Parafrankia discariae: one gene and its partner. The protein of the gene in region 2 binds, or shares a complex with, the protein of the main gene of each other region. Links are inferred from orthologs where the notes say so. Each region holds a gene or a part of one and is shown on either strand. Other genes may lie near its edges.

Region 1 (6,904 bases), on a different replicon or contig from region 2:
GCTGCCGCTGGAGGATGTCGCTCCGCCGGCGATGCTGCGCGCGCGGGCGGCCGGGGTCGGTGCGTAATGGCCAAGTTGCGCATCACGCAGATCCGCTCCGAGATCGGCGGCACCCGTAACCAGCGCGAGACGCTGCGCACGCTGGGGCTACGCAAGATCAACGCGAGCACCGTCCGTGACGACCGTCCCGAGGTCCTCGGGATGATCGCGACCGTGACCCATCTCGTGCGGGTCGAGGAGGTGGACTCCTGATGGCCGAGAAGACGCTGGAGAAGTCGGACTCCGCCACCGCGGAGGAGCGCGGCCGCGGGCTGAAGGTCCACCACCTTCGCCCGGCGCCGGGCGCCCACAAGAAGAAGCAGCGCGTGGGCCGCGGTGAGGGCTCCAAGGGCAAGACGGCCGGCCGTGGCACCAAGGGCTCGAAGGCACGCAAGCAGGTGCCGGCGCGCTTCGAGGGCGGCCAGATGCCCCTGCACATGCGGGTTCCCAAGCTCAAGGGCTTCCGTAACCGGTTCCGCACCGAATACCAGGTGGTGAACGTCGCCACCCTGGAGGAGCTGTTCCCCGACGGCGGCGCGATCGGCGTCGACGACCTGGTCGCCGCCGGCGCGATCCGGGGCAAGTCGCTGGTGAAGGTGCTCGGCGACGGCGAGATCGGCGTGGCCGTCCAGGTGACGGCGCATGCCTTCTCCGGTTCGGCGAAGCAGAAGATCGAGGCCGCCGGGGGCAGTGTCACCCAGGCGTGAGAGTGGCCTCGGGGCGGGTGGGGCGACCTAGCCGTCCCGAGGCGTTCGTGCGTTTCCGCACCGGCGCGCCGCAGTTGGCCGCCGGTGTCACCGAGGCCCGGTGGCCCTTGGGCCACCGGAGTCCAGGAGCCTGAATCGTGACACCGCGTAGTGGCCACTGTGGAGCGCGGCGGAGGGCGACAGCCGACGTAACGGCTCGCCGGTGACGCTGCAACGGGTGCCTCCTCGCTCTGCGTCTCGAGTACACCGGTGCCTACCGCGAGTGATGTCCGGACGAGTGGGCCTCGGGTGCTGTTAGAGTCGCCTCACCGCGTACGGTCGGCTTCGGCGGCCAGCGGCGATCCGTACCGGACATCGAGTCCGTCCCGTCAGCCGTAAGGATCAGCAGGAGGAGTCGTGCTCACCGCCTTCACGCGGGCCTTCCGCACGCCCGACCTGCGGAAGAAACTGCTCTTCACCCTTGGTGTCGTCGTCCTGTTCCGGTTGGGCAGCGTCATGCCCTCACCCGGTGTCTCCACGGCGGCGGTGAACGCGTGTCTGGACTCGGCCAGCGCCGAAAGCAACAACGTGTACTCGCTGATCAACCTCTTCAGCGGTGGCGCCCTCCTTCAGCTCTCGGTGTTCGCGCTCGGCATCATGCCGTACATCACCTCGAGCATCATCATCCAGCTTCTGGTGGTGGTGATTCCGCGACTCGAGCAGCTGAAGAAGGAAGGCAGCTCGGGTGAGCAGAAGCTCACCCAGTACACCCGCTATCTGACGGTCGCCCTGGGCATCCTGCAGGCCACCGGCATCGTGGCGCTCGCCCGCAGTGGCCGGCTCTTCCCCGGCTGCAGCGCCCAGATCATCCCGGACACGAGCCTCTTCCGCATCGTCACCATCGTGATCACAATGACCGCGGGAACAGCGGTCATCATGTGGATGGGTGAGCTCATCACCGCCCGCGGCGTGGGCAACGGCATGTCGCTGCTGATCTTCACCTCGATCGCCGCGGCCCTGCCCTCCCAGGGCGGGCGGATCCTGCAGGTCGCCGGTGGCGTCGTGTTCGGCCTGGTGATTCTGCTCGGTCTGGCCATCGTCGTGTTCGTCGTGTTCGTCGAACAGTCGCAGCGCCGCATTCCGGTCCAGTACGCGAAGCGGCTGATCGGGCGCCGGATGTACGGCGGGACCTCCACCTATCTCCCGATCAAGGTGAACCAGGCCGGCATCATCCCGGTCATCTTCGCCTCCTCGCTGCTCCAGCTCCCGCAGCTCGTGGGTCAGGTGTGGAGCAACCAGACCTTCCAGGACTTCGAGCAGCGCTACCTGTCGCGCGGGGACCACCCGCTCTACCTCGTGGCCTACGGTGCACTGATCATCTTCTTCACGTACTTCTATGTCGCGATCACCTTCAACCCGACGGAGGTCGCCGACAACATGAGGAAGTACGGCGGGTTCATCCCCGGGATCCGACCCGGCCGGCCCACGGCCGAATACCTGGATCACGTGCTGTCCCGCATCACTCTCCCTGGCTCGCTGTTCCTGGGGGTCATCACGGTGTTGCCGTTGGCGCTTCTCAACCTGACGAAGGACCAGCCCTTCCCGTTCGCTGGTACCTCGGTTTTGATCATGGTGGGAGTGGGGCTGGAGACCGTGAAACAGATCGAAAGCCAGCTCATGCTGCGCAACTACGAAGGATTCCTCCGGTAGTGCGCCTCGTACTGGTCGGACCGCCAGGCGCCGGCAAGGGGACGCAGGCCGCCTTCATCGCGCAGGCGAGATCCATTCCGAAGATCTCGACCGGCGACATCTTCCGGGCGAACGTCCGCGAGGGAACCGAGCTCGGTGTCCTCGCGAAGGCGTACATGGACGCCGGTGACCTCGTCCCCGACGAGATCACCATCGGCATGGTGCGCAACCGTCTCGCCGAGGACGACGCGGTCAAGGGCTTCCTCCTGGACGGCTTCCCACGCAACGTCCCGCAGGCCGAGGTGCTCGGCGGCATGCTGGACGCTATGGGCACGCGTCTCGATGTGGTCCTCGAGCTGGTCGTCGACGACGACGAGGTGGTGCGGCGGCTCTCCGGGCGGCGCACCTGTCGGAACTGCGGCCACATCTGGCACCTCGACTTCGACCCGTCCCGGGTCGAGGGAATCTGTGATCGGTGCTCGGGGGAGTTGTTCCAGCGCGACGACGACCGTTCTGAGACGGTGCGCCACCGCCTCGAGGTGTACGCCGAGCAGACCTCCCCGCTCGTCGCGTACTACGCGGCCAAGGGCGTGCTCATCGGCATCGACGCGACCGGCCCGGTCGACAACGTGACCGACCGCGCCCTCGACGCGCTACGCCACTACGGCGACTGACCGGGGCCGACCCCGGTCAGTCGCGTCGTGACACCGCCATACCTCGCGTCCGCGGCGGTTCCGGTACGGAGCGGGCCCTCGGTCCTTCGCGGCCTGCGCCGCGGTCGAGGTCGTCCGCTGGCCCGCGGTCGCCGTATGCCCGCGTTTTCCGCCGGCGACGTCCGCTCTCGACGAACGAGCTCCCATCTCCGTCACCGCGGACGGTTATCGTCGGTAGGGGACGGGCGCGGGAACGCGCCGGCGGGGCCCGTGGGCACGGCAGGCACGTGAGCGCGGCAGGGAACGTGAGCGCGGCAGGTCCGTGCCGGGGCGGCTGCGCCGGCGGGGTACGGGTCCCGGCCGGGCTCAGCCGAGGCGACGGGCAGTCGTACGTCGCGAACACTACTGAGGGACGGGACCGGTAGAGCGTGGCACGACGAGAGCACGTCCAGATCAAGACGGCATCCGAGATCGCCAAGATGCGGGTGGCCGGGCTGCTCGTCGCGAAGACCCTGGCGGCGCTGCGCGCGGCGGTGGCTCCGGGCGTCACCACGGAGGATCTCGACGCCCTCGCGGAGCGGACGATCCGCGCCGACGGCGGCATCCCCTCCTTCAAGGGCTACGCGCACCCCCCGTACCCGGCCTCGATCTGCAGCTCGGTGAACAACGAGGTGGTGCACGCGATCCCCAGCCGGCGCCGGGTGCTGCGCGAGGGGGACATCATCTCCATCGACTGCGGCGCGATCGTCGACGGCTGGCACGGCGACGCCGCGATCACCGTCCCGGTCGGCGAGGTGCCCACCGAGGTCCTGGACATGCTCCGGGTCTGCGACGAGGCGCTGTGGCGGGGCCTTGCCGCCGCCCAGCTCGGCGGCAGGCTGACGGACATCAGCAACGCGGTGGAGCGGGCCATCCTCCCCCACGGGTACGGGATCGTCGACCACTACGGCGGGCACGGCATCGGGTCGGAGATGCACCAGCCGCCGCACGTGCTGAACTACGGCCGGGCCGGCCGCGGGATGAAGCTGGTCGAGGGCGTCGCGCTGGCCATCGAGCCGATGATCACCCTCGGCTCGCCGGACACCGTCATCCTCGAGGACGAATGGACGGTCGCGACCAGGGACGGCTCGCTCGCCGCGCACACCGAGCACTCGGTCGCTGTCACCCCGCGTGGTCCGTGGGTGCTCACCGAGCCGGACGGCGGCGTGGCGAGGTTCGCGGAGCTGGGGGTGGCCTGCGGGCAGCCCGCCGACGCGCCCACCGGCTGAGCGGTCAGGCGCACCAGCCGGTCCGATCAGGGTCGTGTGGGGCCCGTGTTGGCCCTTGACGGATGCGGCACGTACACTCATGAGTCGACGGTCTACAGCGTTGTCGGTGTCCATCTTTTTGTACGGTGGCTCCGCGCGGTGATCTCGCGTGAACGCACTCTCGGGTGCGCGATCGCTCGCCCCAGGCGGGTCCGGGCCGTCATCCCAGCGTCGACGTCAGGACAGCGGAGGACATGCCGAAGAAGGACGGGGCCATCGAGATCGAAGGCCGAGTGGTGGAGCCGCTCCCGAACGCCATGTTCCGGGTGGAGCTCCAGAACGGTCATCGTGTTCTCGCCCACATCAGTGGCAAGATGCGTCAGCACTACATCCGGATCCTTCCCGAGGACCGGGTGGTGGTGGAGCTCTCGCCATACGACCTGTCCCGCGGTCGCATCGTCTACCGCTACAAGTAGTCGTCAACTCACCAGCGAGCGCGGCCCACGGCTGCGTGTGGAGGTTCGTGCGGCCGTGAAGGTCAAGCCGAGCGTGAAGAAGATCTGCGACAAGTGCAAGGTGATCCGCCGTCACGGGCGTGTCATGGTCATCTGCGACAACCTGCGCCACAAGCAGCGCCAGGGCTGATCGCGGTCGGCGGGCCAGCGGGCCTGCCGACGGTCACCGGCGGGCCAGGCGCCCGCCGGTGACATCCGGCGGGTCTGATGGGCCCGCCGCCAGAAGCGACACCAGGCCGCGTCACGCGGTCCCACCCCCGGTCGGAGGCCGGGGCCTCGTCGGTTTCACGGACCGATGCCACCCGTCAGGGAGGCGTCGCTCTCCGGGCCGAGGCGGGGGCGGTGTCGCCCGAGACCTCCGGGTTCAGGAAGGAACCACCGCGTCATGGCACGCCTCTCCGGCGTCGACCTTCCCCGCGAAAAGCGGGTTGAGATCGCGCTGACCTACATCTTCGGGATCGGCCGCAGCCGTTCTCGGGACACCCTCGCCGCGACCGGGGTCAACCCGGACACCCGGGTCCGGGACCTCACCGACGACGAGGTCCAGAAGCTTCGGGAGTGGATCGACGCCAACTACCGCGTCGAGGGCGATCTCAACCGCGAGATCAAGCAGGACATCCGCCGCAAGATGGAGATCGGCTGCTACCAGGGTCTCCGTCACCGCCGCAACCTTCCCGTCCACGGCCAGCGCACGCACACCAACGCGCGTACCCGCAAGGGCCCGCGCCGTGCCATCGCCGGGAAGAAGAAGGCCGGCAAGAAGTAGTCACCGGTCCCACCCGGGCCCCGGCGCCCGGGTTCCGCGACCGCTGATCGACGACCTCGTAGACGGAGACCACGGGCTATGCCTCCCAAGACACGCACCGCCGGCGTCAAGAAGGTCCGGCGGAAAGAGAAGAAGAACGTCGCCCACGGGCACGCTCACATCAAGAGCACGTTCAACAACACGATCGTCTCGATCACGGACCCCAGCGGTAACGTGATCTCGTGGGCGTCGGCCGGCCACGTCGGCTTCAAGGGCTCCCGCAAGTCCACTCCGTTCGCCGCGCAGATGGCCGCTGAGAACGCGGCTCGCAAGGCGCAGGAGCACGGGATGCGCAAGGTCGACGTCTTCGTGAAGGGCCCCGGCTCCGGCCGGGAGACCGCGATCCGTTCGCTGCAGGCCGCCGGCCTGGAGGTCGGGGCGATTCAGGACGTCACCCCGACCCCGCACAACGGCTGCCGCCCGCCGAAGCGTCGCCGGGTCTGAAGTCCGCGCCAGGGATACGAGAGAGAAGGACGAGCATGGCCCGTTACACCGGCGCGGACTGCAAGCGTTGCCGCCGCGAGAAGACGAAGCTGTTCCTCAAGGGCAGCAAGTGCGAGACCCCGAAGTGCCCGATCGAGATCCGGCCGTACCCGCCGGGCGAGCACGGCCGTGGCCGCACGAAGGACTCCGAGTACCTGCTGCAGAAGCGCGAGAAGCAGAAGTGCGCGCGCATCTACGGCATTCTGGAGAAGCAGTTCCGGGGCTACTACGACGAGGCGAACAGGCGTGCCGGCAAGACCGGTGACGAGCTGTTGAAGATCCTCGAGTCGCGCCTGGACAACGTGGTGTACCGGGGTGGCTTCGCGCCGTCCCGGGACGCCGCCCGCCAGGCCGTCCGGCACGGTCACGTGCAGGTCAACGGCCGCAAGGTCGACATCCCGAGCTACCGGGTCACCGAGAACGACATCGTGGAGATCGCGCCGAAGTCGCGCGAGCTCACCCCGTTCATCGTGGCCCGCGAGACCGCGGGGTCCGGCCGCACCGTCCCGCCGTGGATCGAGGCCATCCCCAGCCAGATGCGCCTGCTCGTCCACTCGCTGCCCGCGCGCCAGGTGATCGACACCCAGGTGCAGGAGCAGTTGATCGTCGAGCTCTACTCGAAGTAGTCGCCGTCGTCCGGCGCCGGTCTCGTGCCGGCGCCGGGTTGGCGTCGGTCCCCGGTCCCGTGCCGGGGTCGGGTGGCGGCCGGGCCGCGGATCATTCCCGCCCGGCGTACTGTTGTGTGGTGCGGGGGCGGACCGATGCCCCCGTGCCGGCTCCTTGTCGG
Region 2 (10,607 bases):
GGTGGCGCGCCCCGGGGTCGTGCGCCTGCCGGCCGGTTCCCGGGTGGTGGACGCCGTCGAGCGGGCCGGTGGTGTGCTGCCCGGCACCGACACGACGGGGCTGGCACTGGCCAGGCTCCTCGCGGATGGTGAACAGATCCTGGTCGACGGGCGGCCGGGACCCGCGACGCCGCCCCCGGAGGCAGCCGGTGGCGGCCCGTCCTCCGGGTCGGCCGGCGGTTCCGCGGGAGGTGCCGGGGGAGGTTCGCCGGGCCAGCCGCTGGACCTGAACACCGCGACACTGGAACAGCTGGATACCCTGCCCGGCGTGGGTCCGGTGCTGGCCCAACGGATCATCGACTGGCGGGCGGCGAACGGGCCCTTCACCTCGCCCGACCAGCTCGGTGAGGTCACCGGTGTCGGTGACCGGCGGCTGGCGGACCTGATGCCTCTGGTGACGGCCTGATGGTCGCCGTCGCGATGGAGACCGGGCTCGGCCTGCCGAGCGGCTCCGACCCGGCGCGAGAGGGTCCGCTGGACCTCCGTCTGGTCGTTCCGGCCGCCGCGGCCTGGGGCGGGGCGGCGGCGGCCGGGTACTGGGGCCCCGGGCCGGTGTTCCTCGGCGCCGCCGGCCTGGCGCTGTGCGGGTGTCCGGCAGGGGTTCTGATCGCGTTGCGCCGGGGTCCCGGTGGCCGGCTCGGCAGGCCGGGAGCGCTGGTCGGATTGGTCGCCCTGGCCTTCCTCGCGGCCGGGGTTCTCGTGGGTGGGGCGGCCGCGCGACCCCGGTTCGCCGGCCCGCTCGCCGAGCTGGCCCGGGCCCACCGGACCGTGGACGCCGAGGTCGTCCTCAGCGACGACCCGAAGACCTCGGCCTCGGCGCCGGCCGCCGCTGCCGGCCCGCGGGAGGGACCGACGGTCACCGCCCGGGCCCGGCTGGTGGCCGTGACCGGCCCCGGCCGCCGGCTGCGGGCCTCGGTACCAGTGCTCCTGGTGGGGCGCGGCCCGGATCTCGCGAACTACCTGCCGGGGCAGCGGCTCGACGTGCGTGCCGGGCTGGCGCCGGCGGGCCCGGGTGACACGATCGCGGCGGTCCTGTTCGTCCGGGCGCCGCCGCGGGCGCGTGGAAGCCCGCCGGCCGTGCAACGGGTCGCCGGGTGGCTGCGGGCCGGACTGCGGGACGCCGCCGCGGTGGTGTCCCAGCCCGCCGGCGGGCTGTTGCCGGCGCTGGTCGTCGGCGACACCTCGGGCCTCGATCCCGGGCTGAAGGACGACTTCCGCGCCGCCGGGATGAGTCATCTGACCGCGGTGTCCGGCGCGAACCTCGCGATCACGGCCGGGACGGTGCTGTTCCTGCTCGGGCGGCTCCGGCTCGGGGCCCGCTCCAGGGCGGTCGCCGCGGCCCTGGTGGTCGTCGGGTTCGTGATCCTGGCCCGTCCGTCCGCCAGCGTGGTCCGGGCCGGAGCCATGGGTCTCGTCGGCCTGGTCGCCCTCGCCGCGGGTCGGCCCCGCGCGGTGCTGGCGGCGCTGGCGACCGCGGTCATCGCCGTCGTGCTGGTGGCCCCGGCGTTCGCGTTGTCCGCCGGGTTCGCGCTGTCGGTGCTCGCGACGACGGGGATGATCGTGTGGGGGCCGGGCTGGCGCGACGCGCTGGAGCGGGCCCGTGCGGTCGGTCGGCTCGGTGAGGTCGTGGCGGTGGCCGCCGCCGCCCAGCTCGCCTGCACTCCGGTGCTGGCCTGGCTCGGTGGGGGTGTCAGCCTCGTCGCGATCCCGGCGAACGTGGTGGCGGCGCCGGCGGTCGCGCCCGCCACCGTGCTCGGCGTGTCGGCGATGGCCGTCGCCGCCGTCAACGACCCGGTCGCCGCACTGCTCGCGCGGCTGGCGGGGCTGGCCTGCCGCTGGCTCGTGCTGGTCGCGGATGTCGCCGCCGGTGTCCCGGCGGGGACGATCGGTTGGCCGTCGGGGCCCGCGGGGGCGGCCGCCGCACTCGGCTGCGTGGTGCTGGTGGTGGCCCTGGCGCGGCGGCGCCCGACCCGTCGGCTGCTGGTGTCGGCGGTGGTGGGCCTGCTGGCGGCCCGGGTGCTCCTGCTGCCGAGGCTGGCGGGCTGGCCGCCGCCCGGCTGGCGGATCGTGGCCTGCGACGTGGGCCAGGGCGACGCGCTGGTCCTGCGCTCCGGGGCGGCCTCGGCGGTCGTGGTCGACGTGGGTCCCGATCTGGCGCTGATCGCCACCTGCCTGGACGACCTCGGTGTGCGCGAGGTACCGCTGGTCGTGCTCACCCATCTGCACGCCGATCACGCCGCCGGCCTGAGCGGGGTGGTGGGCCGGCTGCCGGTGGGGGAGCTGGTGGTGAGCCCGCTGCCCGAACCGGCCGACCAGTGGGACGCGGTCGAGCGCTCGGCGCGGGCGGCGGGCGTGCCGGTGCGGGCCGTCTCCGCCGGCGCCGTGGGGGAGACCGGAGCGGTCCGCTGGCGGGTGATCGGCCCGGAACGGGTCCTGCGGGGCACGGCCAGCGACCCGAACAACGCCAGCCTCGTCGTCCTGGCGGCGGTCGGCGGCGTGACGGTGCTGCTCACCGGGGATGCCGAGCCGCCGGAGCAGCGGCAGGTGGCGCGGCGCGGCCTCGGGCCCGTCGACGGCTTCGGGCCCGTCGACGTGCTCAAGGTGGCTCACCACGGGTCCGGGGACCAGCTGCCGGAGTTCCTCACCCGGACCGGCGCCGAGATAGCGCTGATCAGCGTCGGCGTCGACAACACCTACGGGCATCCCGCGCCGAGCACGCTGGCCGGCCTGCGCGCGGCCGGGATGGCGGTGGCCCGCACCGACCTGAACGGCCCGGTGGCCGTTGTCGAGACGGCCGGCGGAGGGGTCCGGGCGGTGGCGCGCCGGCCCGGTCCGCGAGAGGGCGCGGCCGGCTCGTGACATGCTGATCGACGTGCCGCCGCCCTCCGCCCCGCCACCGCTGGTCGTCGTGAGCGGCGACGAGGACCTCCTCGTCGCACGTGCCGTCCGGGAGGTGCTCGCCGCCGCCAGGGCCCGTGATCCGGAGGTCGAGGTCGTCGACCGGTCACCCGGCGAGCTCACCGAGGCCGACATGATCGACCTCGGGGCGAGCTCGATGTTCGGGGGTGGCCGGGTGCTGGTGGTCCGGGGCGCGGCCGACCTGGCGGAGGATCTGCGCGACGCGCTGTTGGCCTACGTCGCCCACCCGCTCGACGACGTGATCCTCGTCGTGGTCCACAGCGGCGTGGTGAAGAACCGCAAGCTCGTGGACGCGATGAAGAAGGCCGGTGCCCGGGTCATCCCGGCGGCGAAGATCACCCGTCCGCGCGACCGGCACGACTTCGTGATCGCGGAGATCCGTCGGCTCGGTGGGCGGATGACCGACGAGGCGGTCCGAGCCCTGCTCGACGCGGTCGGCGGTGACCTGCGCGAGATCGCCGCGGTCTGCGACCAGCTGGTCGCGGACACCTCCGGGGTGATCGACGAGTCGGCGGTCGCGCGTTACCACCGGGGCCGGGCCGAGGCGAGCGGGTTCGCGGTCGCGGACGCCGCCGTCGCCGGCGATCTGGCCGGCGCGCTGACCCTGCTGCGCCAGGCGCTCGAGGGCGGCACGGCCCCAGTGCTGGTCACCAGTGCCATCGCGGGCGGCCTGCGTGACCTCGCCCGGGTGTCCGCGGTGGGCGGCGGATCCAAGTGGGACGTTGCCAAGGCCCTCGGCATGCCGGACTGGAAGGTCGAGCGCGCCCAGCGCGCGGCCCGGAGCTGGTCGGACCCGGGGCTGGCCCGGGCGATCCGGGCGGTGGCGGTCGCCGACGCCGGCGTCAAGGGCGCCGCCGTGGACGCCGGGTACGCCCTGGAACGGCTCCTGCACGAGGTCACCCAGGCCCGCGGCCGGGGCGAGCACGCCGGGCGGGCGCGGTGAACGACTCGGCGGGCCGACACCGCGGCCCGGGGGACGGCGATCCGGAGCGCGGCGCGCGGGACGAGCCCGGTGTGTGGGACGAGCCCGGCCCCGACGCCCACGAGGTGCCGCCTGGGGGGATGCTCGGTCTGCGAGTGCTCCCGGCGGGCTGGATGCGCGGCGTGCTCGGCACGGTCACCGCCCTGGTGACGGTGGTGATCGCCATGGGGGATCTGGCCAGCGCCTGGGTGCTGCTGGTGCTGCCGGCCACCGTCGCGGCGCTGGTGGCGTATGCCGAGAACCTCGAACGGATGCTGGGACCGGCGGCCGACCCCGAGGACTGACAGCCCCGCGGGCGAGTCGGGACGCGTCGAAGACCGGGGCCCGCCTGGCGGGTCGCCCGGTCTTCGAACGAAGTCTGTGACGAACCTGACGCGGGCTCGGACGCCCGCGGTCGGGTCAGGAGGCGCCGATCTCCGCGTTGGCCTTGGCGAGCGCCGACTTGCGGTTGGCGGCCTGGTTCGGGTGGATGACGCCCTTGCTGGCGGCCTTGTCGAGCTTCTTGGAGGCGATGCGGAGGGCGCTCTCGGCACGCTCGGCATCCCCGGCCTCGACGGCGTCGCGGAAGCGACGGACGTGCGTCTTCAGCTCGGACTTCACGGCCTTGTTGCGCAGCCGTCGCTTCTCGTTGGTGAGGTTGCGCTTGATCTGCGACTTGATGTTGGCCACGCGGGAGAACCTCTGAGTTTCGAGTCGGGATGGTACGAGAGTGCCGGGAGGCACCGACGTTATCAAACCAGCATGCCGGGGTGGTGGTGCGGGCGCGGCCACGCGGGCGGGCGCGGCGTGCCTGGCACGATGGGGGCCTGGCACGATGAAGGACTCGAGCCCGTGTACATGACAGTCCGCGCACACGGCGCCAGCCGGACCGAGTGCCCGACAGACCGACGTGCCCGACAGACCGACGAGCAGCGAAACGAGACCAGCCCGCGTGTCCGAAGCCCCGCACGAGGCCTCCGGCGTCGACCCCGCGTCGATCCGCAACTTCTGCATCATCGCCCACATCGACCACGGCAAGTCCACGCTTGCCGACCGCATGCTGGGTGTGACCGGTGTGGTCGAGGCGCGCAACATGCGCGCGCAGTACCTCGACCGGATGGACATCGAGCGCGAGCGCGGTATCACGATCAAGGCGCAGAACGTCCGGCTGCCCTGGCGGGCCGACGACGGTCAGGACTACGTCCTGCACCTCATCGACACGCCTGGCCACGTGGACTTCACCTACGAGGTGAGCCGGTCGCTCGCGGCCTGTGAGGGCGCGGTGCTGCTGGTCGACGCGGCCCAGGGCATCGAGGCGCAGACGCTCGCCAACCTCTACCTGGCGATCGAGAACGACCTGGCGATCATCCCGGTGCTGAACAAGATCGACCTGCCGGCCGCGCAGCCGGAGAAGTACGCCGCGGAGATCTCCTCGATCATCGGCTGCGACCCGGGTGACGTCCTCAAGGTCTCCGGCAAGACCGGCCAGGGGGTCCCGGAGCTGCTCAACGAGATCGTCCGCCGTATCCCGGCGCCGAGCGGCGACCCGGACGGCCCGCTCCGGGCCATGATCTTCGACAGCGTGTACGACATCTACCGCGGTGTGATCACCTATGTCCGGGTCGTCGACGGGTCGCTCAGCACCCGTGACCGTTGCCTGATGATGTCCACCGGGACCAGCCACGAGACCCTCGAGGTCGGCGTCATCTCGCCGGAGCCCCAACCGACCGGGTCGCTGTCGGCCGGTGAGGTCGGCTACGTCATCCCCGGGGTGAAGGACGTCCGCCAGGCCCGGGTCGGGGACACGATCACCTCGGCGCGCCGTCCGGCGACGGAGATGCTCGGCGGCTACCGGGACCCGCGTCCGATGGTCTACTCGGGGCTGTATCCCCTGGACGGCAGCGAGTACCCGGCGTTGCGCGAGGCGCTGGACAAGCTGCAGCTCAACGACGCGGCGCTCACCTTCGAGCCGGAGACGTCGGCGGCGCTGGGGTTCGGCTTCCGCTGTGGCTTCCTCGGGCTGCTCCATCTGGAGATCGTCCGGGAGCGGCTGGAGCGGGAGTTCGACCTCACGCTCATCTCGACGGCCCCCAACGTGGTCTACCGGGTCGTCATGGAGGACACCTCCGAGATCACGGTGACCAACCCCAGCGACTGGCCCGGCGGCAAGATCGCCGAGGTGTACGAGCCGGTCGTGGAGGCGATGCTGCTGCTGCCCACCGACTTCGTCGGCGCGGTGATGGAGCTGTGCCAGGGCCGGCGCGGCGTGCTCAAGGGGATGGACTACATCTCCACCGACCGGGTGGAGCTGAAGTACACGCTGCCGCTCGGTGAGATCATCTTCGACTTCTTCGACGCGCTGAAGTCGCGCACCCGCGGCTACGCCAGCCTCGACTACGAGCCCGCCGGCGAGCAGGCCGCGGACCTGGTCAAGGTGGACATCCTCCTGCAGGGCGAGGCGGTGGACGCGTTCTCGGCGATCGTGCACCGGGAGAAGGCCTACTCCTACGGGGTGGCGATGACCTCGAAGCTGCGGGAGCTGATTCCCCGCCAGCAGTTCGAGGTGCCGATCCAGGCGGCGATCGGCAGCCGGATCATCGCCCGGGAGAACATCCGGGCCATCCGCAAGGACGTCCTCGCCAAGTGCTACGGCGGTGACATCAGCCGTAAGCGGAAGCTGCTGGAGAAGCAGAAGGAGGGCAAGAAGCGGATGAAGACCATCGGCCGGGTGGAGGTCCCGCAGGAGGCGTTCATCGCGGCGCTGTCCACGACCGAGAGCCCGAAGTCGCCGGCGCCCAAGACCGGGCGTTAGCGGCGAGCGGGCAGGCGGCGCGGCGCCCCCGGCCGGCCCTTCGCGGGCCGGGCGCGGGCGGGCGGGCGTCAGGCGTTCTCGGGAGCCGCGGCGATCCGGGGAAGCCGGATCGGTTCGGTGGCCGGTTCGGCCTGGGCGAAGCCCAGGGCGAGGACCGATCCCGACCGGTACTCGGTGGTATGTGGGGGTAGTAGTTCCTCGATGGTCACGAGGGCACTGGTGGGCTCCTCTTGCATGGTCGAATCATTTCGTACCGACCTCGACTGATCCATGACCAGCCGCCCACGATTTGACCGTGCGATTGTCAACAGACCACAAACTGGGTGATTCTGGGCAGTCGGTCGCGTCGTGCCGCCCGGGTCGGCCCGGCGATGGCCCGTAAGAGCGGCGCGCCCGGGCGCCTTGTCCGCTCCTGGTCCAGGTGTCGTCCGAGGTCGGCCAAAATGACGGTCTCCGGGCACGTTGACAAACAGAGCGTTGCGGTCTCGGCACGCGTTGGGGGCACACTGGAGACATGCCATCCAAGCCTCTCGAGGGGGCGCCGGCACCCGTCGACGGCGTGCTCCCCGACGCCGCGCTCACCGAGGTCGGGACCCGACCGTTCGGTGTCTACGTGCACGTGCCGTACTGCGCGGCACGCTGCGGGTACTGCGACTTCAACACCTACACCCCGGCCGAGCTCGGCGCGGGCGGCCAGGGTGGGGCCGCCTCGTTCGTCGACTCGGTGGCCACCGAGGCCCGGCTGGCCCGCTCCGTCCTGGGCGAGCGGGACCTGACGGTCTCGACGGTCTTCGTCGGCGGCGGCACCCCGACGTTGCTGCCGGCCGCCGATCTGGCCAAGGTCCTGCGGGTCCTGGACGACACCTTCGGCCTGGCCGGTGACGCGGAGGTCACCACCGAGGCCAACCCGGAGTCCGTCGACCTCGAGACCCTCGAACAGCTCCGGGCGAGTGGGTACACCCGGATCTCGTTCGGCATGCAGAGTGCCCGCCCGCACGTGCTCGCGGCGCTGGACCGCCGGCACACCCCCGGCCGGGTTCCCGAGGTGGTCGGCTGGGCGCGGTCCGCCGGGTTCCGTCAGCTCAGCCTCGACCTCATCTACGGCGCGCCGGGGGAGTCCGAGAGCGACTGGGCGGCGAGCCTGGACACCGTGATCGAGCTCGCGCCCGACCATGTCAGCGCCTACGCCCTGACGGTGGAGGAGGGCACCAAGCTCTCCCGTCGGGTGCGCCGCGGTGAGCTGCTGGAACCGGACGACGACCTGCTCGCCGATCGCTACCTGCAGGCGGACGAGGTGCTCGCCGGCGCCGGCCTGACCAACTACGAGGTCAGCAACTGGGCGCGTGACGAGGCCTCCTGGTGCCGCCACAACATGGGCTACTGGCGCGGTGACGACTGGTGGGGGCTGGGGCCGGGCGCCCACAGCCACGTGGGCGGCGTCCGGTGGTGGAACGTCCGCCATCCGACCGAGTACGCCACCCGGGTCGGCGCCGGCCGCAGCCCGGCCGCCGGCCGCGAGGTGCTGGACGCCCAGGCCCGGCGGGTCGAGCGGGTCATGCTGGGCGTCCGCCTCGTCGAGGGGCTGGGCGTCGACGCGCTGGTCGGGCCGGCGCTGGACGTCGCCGCCGAGCTCGCGGCGGACGGCCTCATCGTCGCCGACGTTCTCGCGCAGGGCCGGGTGGCGCTCACCCGCCGTGGCCGGCTGCTGACCGACACGGTCGTCCGTGCCCTGCTACCCGACTGAGCGCGCCTCCCCGCCCACCCGGGCGGCGACCGGGGTTCCGGATCTCCGTGTGTTCCTCGAGCGCGGGTCTGCTCACGATGGCTGCCCCGACCTGGGTGGGAAGCTACACTTGGCACTCACGGCGGCCGAGTGCCAGGGCTGGGTGACCAGCAGGACAGGGTCACCGGTCCGGCACACGCCGCCAGCCCCGCCTGGCTTACCGAAACCGGCGAAGGGGGTGTGGTCACGTGTTGGAGGAACGGCGGCTGGAGGTGCTGCGGGCGATCGTCGAGGATTTCGTGCTCAGCAATGAGCCGGTGGGATCCAAGACGTTGGCCGAGCGGCATGCTCTGGGCGTGTCGCCCGCCACGGTGCGTAACGACATGTCGGCCCTTGAGGAAGAGGGCTACATCACCCAGCCGCACACCAGCGCGGGCCGTATCCCGACAGACAAAGGCTATCGCCTCTTCGTCGACCGGCTCTCCGGCGTCAAGCCGCTGTCGCGCGCCGAGCGCCGGGCCATCCAGAGCTTCCTGGAGGGCGCGGTCGATCTCGACGACGTGGTGCGGCGCTCGGTGCGCCTGCTCGCGCAACTCACACGTCAGGTGGCTGTGGTCCAGTATCCCTCACTCTCGTCCAGCAGCGTCCGCCACATCGAGATCGTCACGCTCAGCCCGAACCGCCTGCTCCTGGTACTGATCACGGACACGGGCCGGGTCGAGCAGCGGGTGGTCGACATCCCCACCCCGGTCGACGACGGCGTGGTCGGTGAGCTGCGCGGCCTGCTGAACGGCTCGCTGCGGGGCCGCCGTGTGGTCGACGCCACAGAGGTCGCGGCGGACCTCCCCGAGACCGTCCGACCGGATCTGCGCGGGCACCTGACGACGCTCACCACCGTGGTGCTGGAGGCTCTCCTGGAACGGCAGGAGGAGCGGGTCGCGCTGGCCGGTACCGCGAACCTCACACGCTCCTCGGTCGACTTCGCCGACTCGCTGCGGTTCATTCTGGAAGCACTTGAGGAGCAGGTCGTGCTCCTCAAACTGATCGGTTCAGTCCGGGAGACCGGTACTGTGACGGTGCGCATCGGGCGTGAGACGGATGTGGACGCCCTCCGCTCAACGTCGGTAATCGCCACCGGGTACGGTCTCGGCCCGGCGGTGCTGGGCGGAATGGGAGTCGTCGGCCCGATGCGGATGGACTATCCGGGAACGATGGCGGCCGTACGAGCCGTCGCCAAGTACGTGGGTGAACTCTTGGGTGCCGACTGATGGCAGTGGACTATTACGCGACGCTCGGTGTGCGGCGTGACGCCACCGGTGACGAGATCAAGCGGGCCTACCGCAAGCTGGCCCGGGAGCTGCATCCGGACGTCAATCCGGACCCGGAGGCGCAGCAGCGGTTCAGGAACGTGACGAACGCCTACGAGGTCCTCTCGGACCCCGAGAAGCGGCAGATCGTCGATCTCGGTGGTGACCCGCTCGCGCCCGGTGGCGGCGCGGCCGGCGCCGGTTCGCCGTTCGGCGCAGGCTTCGGCGGCCTCGGCGACATCATGGACGCGTTCTTCGGCGGTGGCGCCAGCCGCGGCCCGCGCTCGCGGGTGCGCCGTGGGAACGACGCGCTGCTGCGCCTCGAGCTCGACCTGGCCGAGACCGCGTTCGGTGCCACCCGCGACATCACCGTCGACACGGCCGTGGTGTGCGCGACCTGCAGCGGCGGGGGCGCCGCGCCTGGCACGCAGCCGTCGACCTGCTCGACCTGCCACGGCCGCGGTGAGGTCCAGCAGGTGACCCGCTCGTTCCTCGGTCAGATGGTGACGTCGCGGCCCTGCCCGCGCTGTACGGGCACCGGAACGGTCATCGAGCACCCCTGCCGGGACTGCTCCGGTGACGGCCGCGTCCGCAAGCGCCGAACCCTGACGGTGAAGATCCCCTCGGGCGTCGAGGACGGCATGCGCATCCGGCTGTCCGGCGAGGGCGAGGTCGGCCCCGGCGGGGGGCCGCCCGGCGACCTGTACGTCGAGGTCTCGGAGCGGCAGCACGCCGTCTTCAGCCGGGAGGGTGACGACCTCCACTGCGATCTTCGCCTGCCGATGACCGCCGCGGCCCTGGGCACGATGGCCACGCTGGAGACCCTCGACGGTTCCGAGACGATCA

The links. The genes of interacting proteins can lie anywhere in the genome.
Region 1: rpsT (region 2) and rpsM share a complex: the UniProt entries of both Bacillus subtilis proteins name them as parts of the 30S ribosomal subunit. The link is inferred for Parafrankia discariae from one-to-one orthologs.

What each region holds. Positions count from the first base shown.
Region 1 is NZ_KB891252.1:90,196-97,099, reverse strand. What follows is about bases 3,968-6,904. They hold rpsM (30S ribosomal protein S13), read left to right. Parts: upstream 3,968-5,214; coding sequence 5,215-5,595; downstream 5,596-6,904. Other genes in these bases: rpsD (30S ribosomal protein S4), read left to right, coding at 6,114-6,743; rpsK (30S ribosomal protein S11), read left to right, coding at 5,674-6,078; rpmJ (50S ribosomal protein L36), read left to right, coding at 4,846-4,959; infA (translation initiation factor IF-1), read left to right, coding at 4,569-4,790; map (type I methionyl aminopeptidase), read left to right, coding at 3,968-4,335. In the rest of the region: rpsE (30S ribosomal protein S5), read left to right, coding at 1-67; rpmD (50S ribosomal protein L30), read left to right, coding at 67-252; rplO (50S ribosomal protein L15), read left to right, coding at 252-746; preprotein translocase subunit SecY, read left to right, coding at 1,143-2,435; B056_RS0127775 (adenylate kinase), read left to right, coding at 2,435-3,088; more of map, read left to right, coding at 3,496-3,967. UniProt on the Bacillus subtilis protein: Located at the top of the head of the 30S subunit, it contacts several helices of the 16S rRNA.
Region 2 is NZ_KB891219.1:314,089-324,695, forward strand. The notes cover bases 2,975-5,651. They hold rpsT (30S ribosomal protein S20), read right to left. Parts: upstream 4,610-5,651; coding sequence 4,340-4,609; downstream 2,975-4,339. Other genes in these bases: holA (DNA polymerase III subunit delta), read left to right, coding at 2,975-3,901; B056_RS0118450 (hypothetical protein), read left to right, coding at 3,898-4,224; lepA (translation elongation factor 4), read left to right, coding at 4,872-5,651. In the rest of the region: B056_RS37035 (ComEA family DNA-binding protein), read left to right, coding at 1-445; B056_RS0118440 (ComEC/Rec2 family competence protein), read left to right, coding at 445-2,898; more of holA, read left to right, coding at 2,900-2,974; more of lepA, read left to right, coding at 5,652-6,731; B056_RS42870 (hypothetical protein), read right to left, coding at 6,800-6,967; radical SAM family heme chaperone HemW, read left to right, coding at 7,246-8,475; heat-inducible transcriptional repressor HrcA, read left to right, coding at 8,703-9,722; molecular chaperone DnaJ, read left to right, coding at 9,722-10,607. UniProt on the Bacillus subtilis protein: Binds directly to 16S ribosomal RNA.